2 regions of the Paenibacillus sp. AD87 genome follow, and region 2 is predicted to be linked to the other one. Evidence: riboswitches for the same ligand, from Rfam matches in the RefSeq annotation. Region 2 holds a riboswitch; the other holds the start of a gene.
The links. A riboswitch is a leader RNA that binds a small molecule or an ion and turns the genes downstream of it on or off. The one in region 2 is predicted to bind ZMP and ZTP.
Positions count from the first base shown of each region.

Region 1: linked by a shared signal. The riboswitch ahead of gpAD87_RS11290 (bifunctional 5,10-methylenetetrahydrofolate dehydrogenase/5,10-methenyltetrahydrofolate cyclohydrolase) and the one ahead of gpAD87_RS27160 (TIGR01440 family protein) in region 2 are both predicted to bind ZMP and ZTP.

Region 1 covers NZ_LXQN01000007.1:2,572,527-2,575,937, forward strand. The annotation lists gene gpAD87_RS11280 (MarR family transcriptional regulator) at 1-458, opposite strand, end outside; gene gpAD87_RS11285 (copper amine oxidase N-terminal domain-containing protein) at 635-1,081, shown strand; ZMP/ZTP riboswitch at 1,206-1,287, shown strand; gene gpAD87_RS11290 (bifunctional 5,10-methylenetetrahydrofolate dehydrogenase/5,10-methenyltetrahydrofolate cyclohydrolase) at 1,340-2,191, shown strand; gene gpAD87_RS11295 (DUF817 domain-containing protein) at 2,359-3,123, shown strand; gene gpAD87_RS11300 (undecaprenyl-diphosphate phosphatase) at 3,140-3,411, shown strand, end outside.
Region 2 covers NZ_LXQN01000019.1:804,114-807,524, reverse strand. The annotation lists gene glyA (serine hydroxymethyltransferase) at 1-536, opposite strand, end outside; gene gpAD87_RS27160 (TIGR01440 family protein) at 770-1,363, opposite strand; ZMP/ZTP riboswitch at 1,505-1,586, opposite strand; gene gpAD87_RS27155 (low molecular weight protein arginine phosphatase) at 1,703-2,275, opposite strand; gene gpAD87_RS27150 (manganese efflux pump MntP) at 2,400-2,960, opposite strand; gene gpAD87_RS27145 (L-threonylcarbamoyladenylate synthase) at 3,134-3,411, opposite strand, start outside.

The sequences.
Region 1 (3,411 bases), on a different contig from region 2:
CTGTCTTGAAGAAATTGAAGTATTATTTTCAGCTCCGGTTCCGAATATTTGTCCAAAGAACGATAGAACCGTTCAGCCTCAAGTACATGTAAACGTTCATGTAGTTCAAAGATCTTCTTGCCTTGTGGTGACAACCGGAAATAGCTCTCCTTTTTGTTGTCATTCATTTTCGTACGTTTAACGAATCCTTCCTCCAGCAGTTTGTTGCCGATCTTGGTAATGCTTGCTTTGGACAAATTCATCGCCTCGGCAATACCCGTGTTGTTAATAGGCTCATGCTTGCCAATGCAATCTATCATATGAATCGCGGTCAAATGCTGAGGGATTTTGTCCATGCTTTCCCGCTGGGCGATACTTAGAAAATGTTCAATTTCCGTATCCTTGTGATTCTCATATACATGTAAAAAGCGGATAAATTGGTCATACAGTAACTGTTTTGATCGATCGTTTGAATCCATTCTTCAATCGCTCCTTATTTACCTATAAATAATAAAAAAACCTTAAATAATGAATCTAATGCACTAATTCAACCGCAAATAGTTTACTTGTTAACAATAATATATCATAAGTGAGAACAGTTATCAACTATTTCCTCTGGTAAAAGAAAAAAATTAGAATTAAGCCCTTTTCTCAACTGTGGAACAAAGAACTAAAAAATATCACCATGACCAAAGGTGAAACGACAATACTTTTGACCATTAACTCTAAAAAGATACTGGTTAACCAAGAGGCAGTTTCTCTGGATGTTCCTGCGGAATTAAACGATAACACCACCTATGTCCCGGCGCGGTTTATCAGTCAAACTTTAGGCGCTGACGTGCAATGGAATCAACAAACCAGCCAAGCAACTATTACTCTTGATGGTAAGCAACTACAGGTAACGATGGCAAAACCCAAAGTGCAAGTGCCCAATACAAAGAGAATAACGGCCAAACAACAGCAAATCTTCGTTGACAAATTAAATGAAGCGACAAATCTGTCGTCCATTAAGCAAATTCGGACATACTTTAGCGCCTATTTTACAGATCGTTTTATCAATCAAATTATTCAGGATAAAGGGCTGGAAAGTAGATCATGTTGAATTTTCATTAATAGACGAGATACTTAATCCTTAAGATCATCTCTCTTGATAAGAGAAATCCATTAACTATTGAACAATTTTGCTTTTTCAAGTACTATCAATCTAAACAATCTAAACAATTTAAACGATCATATGTAACTGGCGAACACGGTGAACCGTGAGGGAGCATATGGTTTTGTAATAAGCCGTACGCCTGGGCAGAGGTAAGGAATATTTATTTCCTTGCCTCTTTTTTTATGTTGAAAGGGCGATGTGAAAATGAGAACTGACACACTGATCTTAAATGGACAAACGGTAGCGGATTTTATGAAAGAAGACATGGCCTCGAAGGTTGCCATTCTGAAGGAAAAAGGTATTCAGCCTTGTCTCGCAACAATTCTCGTCGGAGATGATCCTTCTTCAGCGACTTATGTGCGAATGAAAGGAAATGCTTGTGCTCGATTAGGCGTGCATTCTATTAAGGTCGTTCTTTCTGCGGATACCACCACGGATGAATTAATTCAAGAAATTAACAAGCTAAATGATGACCCTTCCGTACACGGTATTTTGCTTCAGCACCCTGTCCCGAATCACATCGATGAAAGAGCAGCTTTTGATGCCATTAGCATCGAGAAGGACGTTGACGGTGTTACGACTCTCGGTTTTGCACTTAATGCTTTTGGAGACGCAGAATTCCCTTCGTGTACACCACAGGCTATTATGCGCATTTTGGATTTCTACAATATTCAGATCGAGGGCAAACATGCAGTTGTCATCGGAAGAAGTCCAATTCTGGGCAAACCTGTCTCAGCCATGCTGCTCAACCGGAATGCAACGGTGACGACTTGCCACTCTAAAACCGTGAATCTGGAAGAAATCGTGAAGCTTGGCGATATCATAATTGCAGCCGTGGGCAAACCGCTCTTTATTAAAGGAGACTGGATTAAACCAGGTGCTGTCGTTATTGATGCAGGTTATAACAAAGGCAACGTCGGAGATGTGGACTACGAAGCTTGCTTTGTTCCTTCTTCAGCAATTACACCTGTACCGGGCGGTGTTGGTCCTGTAACGATTGCGACGCTCATTGAACATACGATTAAATCTGCCTACAAGCTGTCTGAAAATGCATAATTGAATTAGCCAAAAAACAAGGTCCCTCCAGTTGACGAGGGGCCTGTTTTGTTTTTGAATAAGCTCGAATTGAAAATAAGAAAATATATAGATCTTTTTTTCTCTTTTTACAAACGGACCATATCTATATTATTATGAACAAGGCTTAGGAAGGAGATAAACATAACTTGAAACCTTTAGTACAGCTCCTGCATTTTGGTTATCATCAGGCGATGAGTTGCATTTTTCCTGTGGCGATCTTTGGAACGTTGGCCCTTTCTAGCGTAATTCAGATACCCTTTCTTTATCGCTATGATGCCATTCTGCTTGTTTTATTAGCAGTACAATACCTTATGTACCGGAGCGGATTGGAAACACGTGATGAAATCAAAGTCATATGTATATTTCACGTGATTGGATTGGTACTGGAGATGTATAAGGTGTGGATGGGATCCTGGTCATACCCTGAGCCTGGTTATACCAAGCTCTTTGGCGTTCCCCTTTATAGCGGATTTATGTATGCAAGTGTAGCAAGCTTTATGTGCCAAATATGGCGCAGATTGCGTATGGACATGACAGGCTGGCCTGGGTTTGCATCTTCGGTTCTGTTAGGAGGAGCCATCTATATCAACTTTTTCACACATCATTTTATTCCCGATTTCCGTTGGTGGTTGACCGCTCTGGTATTTATTGTTTTTCGTAAAACATGGATTATCTATCGGGTACGATTAACTACCTATCGAATGCCGTTAACGCTCGCTTTTGTCATCGTAGGTTTTTTCATCTGGACTGCTGAAAATATAGCTACATTTTTTAACGGCTGGAAATACCCTGACCAGCATGACTCCTGGCAACTGGTCAGTTTTAGCAAGATCAGTTCGTGGTTCCTTTTGGTGATTATTAGTGTCATCATTGTGGCCCAACTGAAATATGTCAAAGCTAGTCGAAAATAATGAGTAGGAGGATACAATGGAAGACTTTATTTTGTGGTTGAAATATGTGTTATTAGGTATCGTACAAGGGGCTACAGAGCCTATTCCGGTTTCTTCAAGCGGACATTTGATTATCGTTCAACGACTGCTTGGCATGCAGCAGAACGGATTATCCTTTGAAATTTTGACAAACACAGCCTCACTGATTGCCATTATGTTTATTTTTCGGGAAGATATCAAAAAACTTATTGTAGGAGGCTGGCGATTTCTAGTCTCTCGCAATGCGGAGTACAGAGCAGATTTTATGTT
Region 2 (3,411 bases):
TCAATGATACGCGGATATGCACTTGCACCTGCAACGATCATACGAGGGCGATGTTTAAATGCCGCTTTGCGCACTTCATCATAATCAATCAGGAATGTATCTTCTTGTACACCGTAAGCCACAAAATTGTACAGCAATCCAGAAGCATTAACCGGGCTACCATGTGTGAGGTGTCCGCCATGCGCAAGGTTCATACCAAGCACAGTATCACCTGGTTTCAGAGCCGCAAGGTATACTGCCATGTTCGCTTGTGCACCGGAGTGAGGTTGAACATTCACATGTTCTGCTCCAAACAATTCTTTGGCACGATCACGCGCGATATCTTCTACGATATCCACATGCTCACAACCACCGTAGTAACGTTTGCCTGGATATCCTTCAGCGTACTTGTTAGTAAGTACAGATCCCATTGCCTCAATAACCGCTTCGCTTACGATGTTCTCGGACGCGATCAGCTCAATGTTGTTTTGTTGACGTTTCAGTTCAAGATTCATCGCTTCCAGTACTGCCGGGTCATTCTTGCGCAATTGTTCCATGATTAAATTCCTCCCAGTTATAAGTGAAGTTATAAAGCGAAACTACAGTGGTTACACTCCTGACTTCGATTGCATCACCATCTTCCGATCGCTGTTATCCCCAGATTTTTCTGAACTCCCTTATAATAAGGGGGAAATCCGGGGATAAAGGCGAACGCTTTGCTTCTTCAGATTGGTGTTGCACTCTCCGTTTTCGTGTAAAGTCTAATTTGGCTTTATATAGGTTGAAGATATCAGTCACAAAATGTCGAATCTGGTTGCTCTTCCATACGATACACTGCACGCTCGCCGCCAATCAACTTCGGACGGGTCAGTGCTGTAGTTACACGGGCATCACCGATGTAGCGGAGTGCTGTTCTGAAAGGTACTGCCACATGCCGCAAATGCATGCCAATCATCGTCTCCCCAATATCCAGTCCCGCATGGGCCTGCACATGTTCAGCCAGGCATGGATCGGTCAGCGAGCGATACGCTGCGGATGCCATGGAACCACCTGCTTTGGGCACAGGTATTGCACCCACTTCAGTCAATCCAAGACGTGTAAGCAGTGAACGCTCCATAACCAGCGCACGGTTCAGGTGCTCACAGCATTGGAATACAACATCAAAACCGAACTCCTGCTGCACCTCGCGTATACCCGCAAGAAGCTGGTGCGCTACTTCAACAGCACCGCTTGTACCAATCCGTTTGCCTGCAACTTCACTTGTACTTGTACCGATCACAACGATCTGTCCAGGTCCAAGCTGTCCGGCAAGCGCCAGTTCACGCAGAATGGATGCGGTCTGTTCATGCAATCCGGGTTGTTCCGAATCTAACTCAATAGTCATCCTATCGCCTCCCGATAAAATCATGCCCGGCTTCCTCTTGGCTGCCCTTGGTATTCTCTTGTATGGCATTTCAGGTACTATTATAGCGAATAATCAGATGAAAGACGAAAAAAAGAGCAGTCTGCGGGTAACGCAGAATTGCTCTTTTGCCCAGGCGACCGGCCGTTTGTTCCGGTGCTCCATCGTGGTTATGCCCACTTCGTCGCCAGTTACACCGGATCCCTGTTTTCCCATTCATCATAAAACAACCTGCGTTTAAAATCAATGGGTAATTTACATCCCGTGTACGTTTTTTATATGGAAATCCATCGGTACTTGGGAATGATTAAACGAATCCAATTACTCCAACTTGTCCAAAAGTCTGTCGAGAGCAGTCCGAATCTCTGCCGCAGCGATGTTGTAATCGTCGCGACTGCCGCCAAACGGGTCCGAAATATCAAAGCTCGGAATGCGCTGTCTGATCTCGATTGCCCGCTCACGTTCAGATGCCAAAATCTCCTGACCTAGCGCACGTTTCATTTCGAATGTCGCAAACAGGCTGTCCAATTCCTGAAGATCATTCAAGACTTGCTCGTCATTTTCCGTATACTCTTTCAAGGTATATGTCTTGTGTACCGAGTCAGGAAAAACCTGCATGACATGCTGTTTATGACTGCGTGTCAACGTGAGAATCAGGTCGGCCCAGCCGACTAGGTTCGAGCTAAGGAGCGTCGAATGTGGGGGTCCCTCAACGTTGTGATCCCTTAATACGGCCTCCGCATGACGGGAAATCGGCATGCCCGTTGTTGCGGCTACACCTGCGGAACGAACGTCCACCTGAATGCCCCGCTCAGACGCCAGTTTACGTAAAAGTCCCTCCGCCATGGGGCTGCGACATGTATTCCCTGTACATACAAACAAAATATGTTTCATTGTGGTTAGCCTCCCCATTTTGCAAATGTTGTCGAATCATGTTTGAAACTCCATCTGAACCAATGAAACTCTTAATTATATATTGAAGACTGCACTAGGCTGTAATTATGGTTAACGTCGTTTTTTAAAATATAAACAGAAGTCCAAAAGCGAGCAAGATCGCTCCGCCGACCGCTTCCCCATAATCGCCCATATTTTGGCTCACACGCCGTCCCAACAGCAGACCCATGACGGACATTACTCCACCACAGACACCGAAAGCCAGTACCGTTAACACCAAATCACTGCTGAACATGCCGAGCGAAACTCCAACGGAAAACGAATCTACACTGACACTCAGTGAGAACAGAATCACTCCGAGCAGAGATCGATGATCCACCAGTTTGGTATCTCCCTCCCGGAAAGCGTTCAAGATCATATGGGCGCCGAGCAGGACCAGCAGACCGCCAGCTGCATACGTCGTAATGTCACCAAGCAGGGAACTGACATATTTGCCCGTATACATGCCGATGAGCGGCATGATGATGTGAAACAGGGCCGTTACGGTACTGATTCGCAATACGTCTCTCATACGAATGCCCTTCATGCCAATCCCGATGCCGAGTGAGAACGCGTCGAGTCCGAGAGCGACGGCCATAATCAAAATGGTTACCAACTGCCCTACATGGGCAGACACATCCCACATCCCCATACCCCCAAGTCACGTAAAGGTTCTTGTACACCTTATGCGGACAAGGACATAAACATGACCTGAGAAGACATTTTGCAATCCCGGCTCAAAAAAATTGAATTGCTAGTCGTAACTAGAGGACGGGTGCCAGAGGGAAATATTCATAGCGATATTATGGAAAAATGGAGCTATCGGTCACCGACCTGAATGAGTCGGTGACCTGCCGCCTTGAGCAGCCGGTTCATGACGGCTGCTCCCAGTCCTTCGCGCGAGCAGGCTTCAGCCACAATATATGTGGCGCCCTGCTCATCGCAGCTGCGCAGCGCGGCGTACAGCCGGCGCGCTGCTTCCTCCAGCTCGCTGGCTTCGCCCAGCGAGAACACGGCATCGGCGCGGTACTGCTCCGCGTGCTCGGCGAACGCCAGCACTGCGGTGCGCTCCCCGCGCTGCGCCGCCTCTGCGAGGG